One region of the Azoarcus sp. CIB genome, then DNA from elsewhere that is predicted to be linked to it. Evidence: predicted binding sites of a transcription regulator. Region 1 holds the regulator's gene; each other region holds the start of a gene.

Region 1 (3,251 bases):
TCGCGCTACCTGCCGATCTACTGGCGTCCGCGCAGCGATGGACGCCCGGGCTGAGTGCGATGTATCTGTCGGTCAAGCACCTGCACATCCTGTGCGCGGCCCTGAGCATCAGCGGATTCGTGCTGCAGGGCGTCTGGATGATGCGGCGCAGTCCGCTGCTGGATCACCGCGTCACGCGCACCCTGCCGCACCTCATCGACACCGTGTTTCTCGGCAGCGCGATCACGCTTGCGACCATGAGCGGCCAGTACCCCTTCGTTGCGCCGTGGGTCACCGCAAAGGTCGTCGCGCTTGTCGTCTATATTCTTCTCGGCGCGACCGCGCTGCGCTGGGGGCGCACCATGCGCGTCCGAGTGCTGGCGCTGCTCGCGGCCCTGCTAACCTTTTCATGGATCGTGTCGGTGGCTCTGAGCAAGAACCCGGCAGGATTCATCGCGTTTGCCGGAGTGTTCCGATGACCGATTCGCTGATCCCTTCGTCCCCGGGTTTCGAGACGCCTCTAGAGATGCTCGAAGCCTGCCACGAGCGCCTGCAGGCGCAACTTGCAACCCTCGCGCGGCTCGCCGCCTGGCTGCCCGAGCATGGCCCGGACAAGCAGGCGCAGCAGGCGGCAGTCAACGTGATGCGCTACTTCGACATCGCTGCCGTGAAGCACCATCAGGACGAAGAGGACGATCTCTTTCCCGTCCTGCGGGCGCGTGCCGATGACGCCCGGCGTACCGAACTCGGCACGCTCATCGACTGGATCCTGGCCGATCACCAGAAGCTCTTTGCCGGCTGGGCGCGGATGCGGGCACGGCTCGAGCGCATCGCCGGCGGCGAAAACGCCGATCTGTCGCCTGCAGATGTCGAGGCGTTTGCCGACGCCTACCGTCGGCACATCCAGCGCGAGGAGGGCGATCTGCTGCCGATCGCTCGCGGTCTGCTTTCCGAGGAGGATATTGCCGCCCTGTCGGGAACGATGACCGCGCGGCGGCGTCAATAGCCCACGACGTGGGCGATCGGCCGTACGAAGGGGGAAATCCCCCCTCAGGGGCGTGGCGACGGGTGCTGGATCAGCCGCTTCAGGCCGATGATGTCCAGGATGCGGATGTGCTTCTGCTGCACCGCGATCAGGCCGTCGTCCTGGAACTTCGAAAAGGCGCGAGACACCGTTTCAAGCTTCAGGCCCAGATAGGAACCGATCTCCTCGCGGGTCATGCGGAGGTGGAACTCCGCCGGAGAGAAGCCGCGCGCCGTGAATCGCTGGGACATGTTGAGCAGGAAGGCCGCCAGGCGCTCTTCTGCGCGCATGGAGCCGAGGAGGGTCATCACGCCATGGTCACGCACGATTTCGCGGCTCATCACCTTGTGGAACTGCAGTTGCAGCCCCTCGACCACCCGCGACAGCTCTTCGAGCTTGCTGTACGCGATCACGCAGACTTCGCTGTCCTCCAACGCGATCGCGTTGCACGAATGGGTTTCGGTGCTGATGCCGTCGAGGCCCAGCATTTCGCCGGTCATCTGGAAGCCGGTGACCTGTTCGCGACCGTCCTCGAGCAGCACGTCGGTCTTGAACGAGCCGGCGCGGATCGCGTAGATCGCTTCGAAGGGATCGCCCGCGCGATACAGATTCTGCTGCCGCTTGATCTTGCGACGCGCGCCGACGAGTTCGTCGAGGCGGTCGATTTCCGATTCCGACATCCCGAACGGCAGGCACAACTCGACCAGGTTGCACTGGGAGCATGCGACCTTCAGACTCGCCACTGTAATCGGCACCGTCGCCTTCATTTGCACGATAATATTGTTCCTTCTACGTCGACCGAGAAGTGGCAGGCGCCCGGCGGAATGGACCGTTGATCCACGTCAACCACGAAACTGCGGCTTTTTGAGATCGTACGGAATGCACTCAAGCGATACAACCATGACCAGTCAGAAAGATCTTGTTTTCGACCAGCAGTTGATTCGTCGGTTCGACATCAACGGGCCTCGCTACACGTCCTACCCCACGGCCGATCGCTTCGTCGAAGCGTTCGATGCCCGTGCATTGCGGGACTGGCTGGCGCAACGCGGCGTCGGGGGCGTGAGTAAGCCGCTCTCATTATACTTCCACATCCCGTTCTGTAACACGATCTGCTACTACTGCGCCTGCAACAAGATCATCACCAAGGATCATGCGCGCTCCGCCAAGTACCTGAAATATCTCGACAAGGAAATCGAGATGCAGGCTGCCGCACTGGGTGGGAGCCATCAGGTGACGCAGCTGCACCTCGGCGGCGGCACGCCGACCTTCCTGTCGCACGACGAGCTGCGCGAGCTCATGGATTCGGTGCGTAAGCGCTTCACGCTCGTGCCGAACGGCGAGTACTCGATCGAGGTCGATCCGCGCAAGGTTGATTTCGACACCGTGAAGCTGCTTGCCGACCTCGGCTTCAACCGCATGAGCGTCGGTGTACAGGACTTCAACGAAGAGGTGCAGGAGGCGGTCAACCGCATCCAGAGCTACGACGAGACCAAGCTCGTGATCGACGCAGCTCGTGCCACCGGCTTCAAGTCGATCAGCATGGACCTGATCTACGGCCTGCCGCGCCAGAACATCATCAGCTTCAATCGGACGCTCGAACAGGTGCTGGAGCTGTCGCCCGATCGCATCTCCCTGTACAGCTACGCGCACCTGCCGGGCCTGTTCAAGCCGCAGCGTCGCATCGCGATCAACGACATGCCGACGTCGGACACCAAGCTGCAGATCCTGCAGTTGGCGATCCGCCGCCTGACCGAGGCGGGCTACGTCTATATCGGCATGGACCACTTCGCGAAGCCGGACGACGAGCTGACGATCGCCCAGCGCCAAGGGCGTCTGCACCGGAATTTCCAAGGCTATTCAACGCAGGCCGAGTGCGACCTGATGGCGTTCGGGGTCTCGGCGATCGGCAAGATCGGCCCGGTGTACGCACAGAACGTGAAGACGCTCGACGAGTACTACGACGCCCTCGATCGCGACGAGCTGCCCGTGCTGCGCGGCATCGAGCTTACTGCCGACGATCTGCTGCGCCGGTCGATCATCCAGGCCCTGATGTGCCACTTCGAACTGTCGATCGACTCGATAGAGATCGCGCACCTGATCAAGTTCGACGAATACTTCGCCGACGAACTCGAGGATCTCAAGGCGATGGAAGAGGCCGGCCTGCTGAAGGTCAGCGACAAGTGGATCAGCGTGCTGCCCGCGGGGCGGCTGCTGGTGCGCGGCATCGCGATGGTGTTCGACCGCTACC
Region 2 (3,251 bases), 1.0 Mb from region 1:
TCGGCCGGCACGACCTTGACGTCGTTGACGGCGAAACGCGCGAGCTTCGCGACGGGCTGCTTCTGCCCCTTGAGCGCGAGTTCAAATTCGCGCAGCACGAACGCTTCGGCAAGCAGGTCGATGTGCGGCTCGTCGCCGGCCATCGTCACTTTGTATTGCACGGTCGCGTCGGCGCGGCCGCCACGGACGTCGCCACCCGGAAGCTGCGCGGCGTAGTACGGCAGGTAGCGCGAGATGAGGAAGTTCTCGGCGGCGACGCGCCCCTCCACCTCGAGCGGGCTGAGACGCACGCGGTCGCGGTGGCTGCTCTTTTCGCCGGCATCGGTGGCGAAGTCGAGCGCGAGTTCCGCAACGGCGTCCGGCGCGGTGCTGACGTTGCGAGCCTCGAACTGCAGGTCCTTGATCTCGGTGCGGAAAGGCTCACCGCCGCTATCCGGCCCGCCCGCGGCGCGGTCTTCGACGCGGATGGTCGCGCCGATGATCTTCGCGTTGTCGAGGGTGAACAGCAGCGGCTCGGGAGCAGCCGGTGCTGCCGCAGGGGGCGCGGGAGGTGTTGCGTTCGGCGGATTGCCCGCCACCTGACCGGCGCCCGCCGCAGGAGCGGGTGCGGCGGGCTTGTCCGCTGACGGCGGCGGCAGGATCTCCTGGAAATTCAGGCGTCCGTTGGCCAGGCGCACGACGTTCACGGTTGGCTGCCCGATTTCGAGGCGGTCGAAATGGAACTTGCGTGCGAGGGGCTGCACGTCGACGAGGCCGAGCGAAAGCGTGGGGATGCCGAGCAGCGGGGCGCCATTCGCGTCCTGCAGCGTGATCGAGGCGAAATCGACCGAACCTTTCAGCACAACCTTCGGCGTTTCGTCGGCGGCCTGCGAAAAGGCGAGCTCGAGATCGGTCGATACGCGACCTTCGGGCAGGCGGATTGCCGACTTGAAAGGCAGGTAGGCGGTGTAAGGCGTGAAGTCGAAGCCGTCGAGCTTGAGCTCGAGGATGGTGTCGCGGTCGTTCGCGAACGGCCGGGTGCGTCCGACGAGCTGCAGCGGACGCCCGTTGATGTGCGCAGAGACGACCGGCTCGATGAAGAGCTCGATCTTGACCGGCAGATTGGAGACGAAGGGCATGCCGATGGTGAGGTCGGTGATCTCGTTCTTGACCCCGACCAGCCGGTCCTCGACGTACACCGCACCATCGACGAGCTGGATGTTGTTGAGCGAGAACAGCGCCGGCTTGTCGTCCTCCGATTTCGGACGCGCGGCAAGCCGCTCCTGCACGTCGCTCCAGCTGTGGCGGGTTTCGTCGAGACGCACGAAATTGACGCGCGGCGCCTCGAGGCGTATCTCGCGCAGCACGGGTGCACCGCGGAAGATCGACTCGCCTTCGAGGTTCGCATACAGCGAGCGGAACGAGAACGCGCCGGGCTGCCCGTCTGCCTCGGCGATGTCGAGACCCGTTGCGGTGACGGTCAGCGCGAACGGGTTGATGTCGATGTCCTGGATGGTGATCTGGCGCCCAAGCGCGTCGGATGCGATCTTCTGCCCGAAATGGCGCACCAGCGGCGGTGCCGCCAGGAAGCCGAGCACGGCGATCGCGAGGACAGTGCCAACCGCCCACTTCGCCAGACGCTTCAGCCGGGCGGGATCGAATCGCGAACTGCGAGCCTGTGCCTCAACGGACATTCACTGCCTCCAAGAAAATTCCATATGACCGGGCCAGCCGTTCGGCCCATGACATCAATCTAGCAGGCTGCTGCACGGGTGTGAATCACGGCCGCGCCATTCCTCGATCTTGAGCCGCTTGGTTGTTGCCGGCATGGCAAAAAATGTTTCCGGATTTCATCGGCATCGCATTGGTCGCACCGGCGGCCGAACCGGCTCACCGCGGCGAATTGATTGGATACACGAACGGTTTGACACGCATCAAGGATCACCCTGCTGGAATTGGGAGAATTCATCCACCCACACAGGAGACCCGCAACCATGAGCCAGATCACTTCCCTGATGACCGACGACCACCGCCACTGCGACGAGTCCTTTGCCCGGGCCGAAACGGCCGTGGCCAAGGGCAAGTGGGACGAGGCGAGCGCGGCCCTGACGCAGTTCGCGAGCGAGCTGGAGGGGCATTTCGATGCCGAGGAATCCCTCCTGTTCCCGAAGTTCGAGGCCGCCACCGGGATGACCGAAGGCCCGACGAAGGTGATGCGCGGCGAGCATGCGGAGATGCGCAGCGCGCTCACCCGCATGCGCGACGCACTCACCAACAAGGACAAGGACGATTACGCCGGCGAGGCGGAGACGCTGCTGATCCTGATGCAGCAACACAACATGAAGGAAGAGAATATCCTTTATCCCATGTGCGACTCGCACCTGTCCGGCACGGACGTCGCGAACGGGTTGAGCGAGCGCCTGCACGCGAGGGCCTGATGAAGAAAACTGTAGACGCGCGCGGTCTGGAACCACCGCAGCCTTTCGAACTGGTGATGGATGCACTGGCGGATCTGCCGAAAGGCGAGAGCCTGTTGCTGCTGCTCGACCGCATGCCCCATCCGCTGTTCCGCATCCTGGACCGCGACGGCTACAAGCACGAAAGCCGCATCCGCGACGACGGCGTCGTCGAGATCGACATCCTGAATCCATGATTCCTGACGGACAGACCCTCAGCTACGACGCGGCGCCGGCCTTCTCGACGCCGCTGCGTTTCTTCATCACCGCCCCGCTCTTCGGCGCCGCGGCCGGAGCGGCCCTGCTGGCCGCGCCGGAACTGCTGGATTCGCGGTGGACGCCCGGTGCGCTGGCAGTGACGCACCTGGTGGCCGTCGGGTTCATGTTGACGGTGATGCTGGGGGCGCTGTTCCAGGTCTTGCCAGTGGTCGCGGGGGCGGTGATTCCGCGCTCGGGACCGGTCGCGACGGTCGTCCATCTGGCGATGACGATCGGCGCGCTGTGTCTGGCGTGGGGGCTGGGCAGCGGCTCGCATGCGTTTCTGATGCCGGCAACGGTATTGATCGGGGGAGGACTAGCGCTCTTCGTCGTAGCGGCCTTCCTCGGGCTGCGGCGGGTTCCCGTTGCGCAGGCGACGCCGCGCGACCTGCGCATCGCGCTGCTCGGCTTCTCGGTTGCCGTCGCGCTGGGTATCACACTGGCGCTGGCGCTCGGCGGCCGACTCGATCTGCCGCTGCTGACGGTGCTGAAGCTGCATATCGGCTGGGCCCTGCTGGGCGGGGCCGGCGTCCTGCTCGCGGCGGCGAGCTGGGTCGT
Region 3 (3,251 bases), 680 kb from region 1:
TTGGTCGTCGTGATCCAGCGCATCAGGCCGGTGGGGCCGTGATGGTGGTCGCCGTGCAGGTGATCGGGCATTACCGCCGCCATGCTGCCTCCTTGACGATTCAAGCGTTCAGGCGTTCGTGGCTTCACTTGCCCCGCGCCGCCGCGATCTGCGAGGGCTGGATGGCTTCGCCGGTCTTGTTGCTCCAGGTGTTGCGCGTGTAGGTGATGACGGCCGCGATGTCGGCGTCGGACAGCAGCGCGCCGAAGGCGGCCATCGGCGTGCCGGGACGTCCCTTCAGCACGACCTCGATCTGCGCGGGCGCTTCGCCGAGCACGATGGCGGCTCCGTCGAGCGGCGGGAAGGCGGGCGGCAGGCCCTTGCCGTCGGCCTGATGGCAGGCGACGCAGTTCGCTGCGAAGACCTTGGCGCCGTGCTCGACAAGCTCGGCGAGCGCCCATTCGCGCGCCCCGGCGCTGGCGGCGGCGGCCATTGCGGCCTGCCGGTCAGCGACCCACTTGGCGTAGGCCTGCTGCGACACGACATGCACTTCGATGGGCATGAAGCCGTGGTCCTTGCCGCACAGCTCGGCGCAGTTGCCGCGGTAGACGCCTTCCTGGTCGGCACGGAACCATGCGTCGCGGATGAAGCCGGGGATGGCGTCCTGCTTGACGCCGAAGGCCGGCAGCCACCACGAATGGATCACGTCGGCGGCGGTCATCAGCACGCGGATCTTCTTGCCGACCGGGACGACGACGGGGTTGTCGACCTCGACCAGATAATGCTCGCCCTTGGTGGCCTTGCCGTCGACCTGCTCGCGCGGGGTCGACAGGTTGGATACGAAGCGGATGCCCTGCCCTTCGCCCTGCAGGTAGTCGTAGCCCCATTTCCACTGGTAGCCGGTGGCCTTGATGGTGATGTCGGGGTCGCGCGTGTCCTTCATCTCCAGCACCGTCCGGGTCGCCGGCCAGGCCATGCCGAGGAGGATGAGGATGGGGATAACGGTCCAGGCGATCTCGACCGCAGTGTTCTCGTGGAAGTGGGCAGCGACCGCGCCCTTCGACTTGCGGTGGTGGATCACCGCCCAGAACATCACGCCGAACACGATCACGAAGATGAGCAGGCAGATCAGCAACATGAGCGTGTGCATGTCGTAGATCTGCGCGGCGATGCCGGTGGCAGGGGGCTGGAGGTTGTAGCGGCTTTGGGCCTGGAGGGCCGGCGCGGCGATCACGAGGGATACGGCGACTGCATGACGACCGGCAAGACTCATGTCCCAACCCCCATCGAATGCGGCGGCTCCCGCGAGCCGTATTTCAGCGAATGCGAATTGATCATGCCATAGCGGGTTCTCCGGTCGCAATACGAGTTTTTGAGCTTTATCAACATATTGCAGCGCAATATGTGATATTCGCCCGGTCGCAGCAGCGATCAAGGTGCGGCGAGACGGTGCCGCAAGGTGCGCAGGATGCAGCCGATCAGGGGAATGTGCTCGTAGAGCTGGCGCGCGGGATCCCAGTGGTCGATGTGCTCGACGACCCGCCCGTCGGCATCGAAACGCAGGTGCGTGACGCCGCGGATCTCGCGGCACGCGCGCCCGGCGCCGAAGCGGAAGGTCCACGCCAGCATGGCCTGCTGCTCGCCCGCGAGACAGCTCGTCACCTCGAAGCGCGGCGTCTCGACGGTCGCGAACATGTGGCGGAAGATGCGCGCGATGGGGTCGAGGCCGGTGACGTCGTTGAAGGGATCGACAAAACGTGCGTCCGGTGCGTAGAAGTCCGCGAGGGACGCGAGCGACTGCGGCGTGAGCGTCGCATAGAAATCGGCGAGCCTTTCGGCGGCTGCGCGCGTCATGAGCCGGTTACCCGCCGCACGAGCGGAAAGTACAGCCGGTACGGCAGGACGCGCAGCAGCTTCATCAGTCGCGTGAAGCGGCGCGGGAAGTGGGTCTCGAAGTCGCCGCGGGCGAATCCGGCGACGATCTCCGCCGCAGCGTCCTCGGGCTGCATCAGGGCGGGCATCGTGAAGGGGTTCTGCGCCGTGAGGCGGGTTGCGACGAAGCCCGGACTGATGAGGTGGACCGCGACCCCGCGCGGCGCGAGGTCGAGATACAGGGACTCGGCGAAGTTGACGAGCGCGGCCTTCGACGCGCCGTAGGCCGCCGCCTGCGGCAGTCCGCGGTAGGCCGCAACGCTGCCGACGATCGCGATTGCGCCGCGCTCCTGCGCGAGAAGGGTCGGGAGGACGCTCGCGACACCGTCAATCACCCCGAGCAGATTCACGTCGAGGGTCGCGCGCACCGCCTCCGGCTCGAGCTCCCACGCGCGCATCGGCCGATAGGTGCCGGCGTTGAGGACGACGAGGTCGATGCCACCCCAGGCGGCGAGCAGATCGTCGCGCACGCACGCGTATTCCGGCGCCCCCCGCGTGACGTCCATCGTCAGCGCAAGACTGCCGGGGCACTCGGCGGCGACCGCGGCGAGGCGGTCGGCATCGCGCGCCGAGAGCGCGAGCCGCGCACCGCGAGCGGCAAGATCGCGCGCCAGCGCCGCGCCGATCCCGGCCGAGCCACCGACCAGCCAGACGCGCAGGCCGCGCCAGTCCCGGATCGGCGGATTGAGCGGCTCAAGGAAGCGCATGCGCCTTTCTCTTCACGAAGGACAGGCTGACCTCGCCGAGACGGACGCCGAACTTGCTCATCACCGATCGGTTCAGCATCACGCGCTCGTCCATCAGGAACATCCAGTCGTCGAAATCGACGTGCCAGATCCGGTCGCCGACCGGCAGCGCGAGCACGTAGCGCCAGCGCAGCGCGTTGCCGCGCGCCTCGCCCTGCGCCTCGCCGACCACATCGGCCGCGACGCCACCGTAGCGGTGCGCGCCGTGCCGCGTAATCGTCCATACGCGCTGCTGGGTGGTGCCGTCCGAGTAGGTGAAGCGCTCGTCGAGCGTGCCCACATCCCCGCGCCAGCTCGCCTCGATGACGACATGGAAGCGCTTGACGACCTTGCCCGAGCGATCCTGGAACATGCCGTAGGCGTCGAGCGTGCCATCGAAGTAGGTGCGCAGGTCGAGGACCGGCGTTTCGGCGGCGTACTCCTGCACATCGATGCCGGCGCAACCGGCCATCCCCGCGACCATCGCAAGGGTCATCAGCATTCGGCGCATCGCCGCTCCTCCTCCATCAGATCACTCCGGTAACGCCACAGCAGAAACACCGCCAGCGCCTTGAGCGCCACCGGCAACAGTGCGTACACCCCCGCGAGGACGGC

Evidence for each region. Region 1 encodes FNR, which switches genes on or off when oxygen is low (the NO sensors DNR and NnrR bind a similar motif). Its sites were predicted from a motif close to TTGANCTAGNTCAA; they were not measured.
Region 2: the regulator FNR is predicted to act here: its motif matches at 1,904-1,917, upstream of AzCIB_RS10740 (hemerythrin domain-containing protein).
Region 3: the regulator FNR is predicted to act here: its motif matches at 1,352-1,365, upstream of coxB (cytochrome c oxidase subunit II).

The regions. Positions count from the first base shown of each region.
Region 1 is NZ_CP011072.1:3,466,092-3,469,342, reverse strand. Features, by position in the region: gene AzCIB_RS15415 (NnrS family protein) at 1-54, shown strand, start outside; gene AzCIB_RS15410 (SirB2 family protein) at 60-458, shown strand; gene AzCIB_RS15405 (hemerythrin domain-containing protein) at 455-985, shown strand; gene fnr (fumarate/nitrate reduction transcriptional regulator Fnr) at 1,030-1,770, opposite strand; gene hemN (oxygen-independent coproporphyrinogen III oxidase) at 1,904-3,251, shown strand, end outside.
Region 2 is NZ_CP011072.1:2,428,215-2,431,465, forward strand. Features, by position in the region: gene AzCIB_RS10735 (DUF748 domain-containing protein) at 1-1,673, opposite strand, end outside; gene AzCIB_RS10740 (hemerythrin domain-containing protein) at 1,974-2,417, shown strand; gene AzCIB_RS10745 (DUF2249 domain-containing protein) at 2,417-2,632, shown strand; gene AzCIB_RS10750 (GumC domain-containing protein) at 2,629-3,251, shown strand, end outside.
Region 3 is NZ_CP011072.1:4,146,512-4,149,762, forward strand. Features, by position in the region: gene ctaD (cytochrome c oxidase subunit I) at 1-83, opposite strand, end outside; gene coxB (cytochrome c oxidase subunit II) at 125-1,252, opposite strand; gene AzCIB_RS18545 (nuclear transport factor 2 family protein) at 1,411-1,833, opposite strand; gene AzCIB_RS18550 (SDR family NAD(P)-dependent oxidoreductase) at 1,830-2,618, opposite strand; gene AzCIB_RS18555 (DUF3833 domain-containing protein) at 2,605-3,138, opposite strand; gene AzCIB_RS18560 (MFS transporter) at 3,132-3,251, opposite strand, start outside.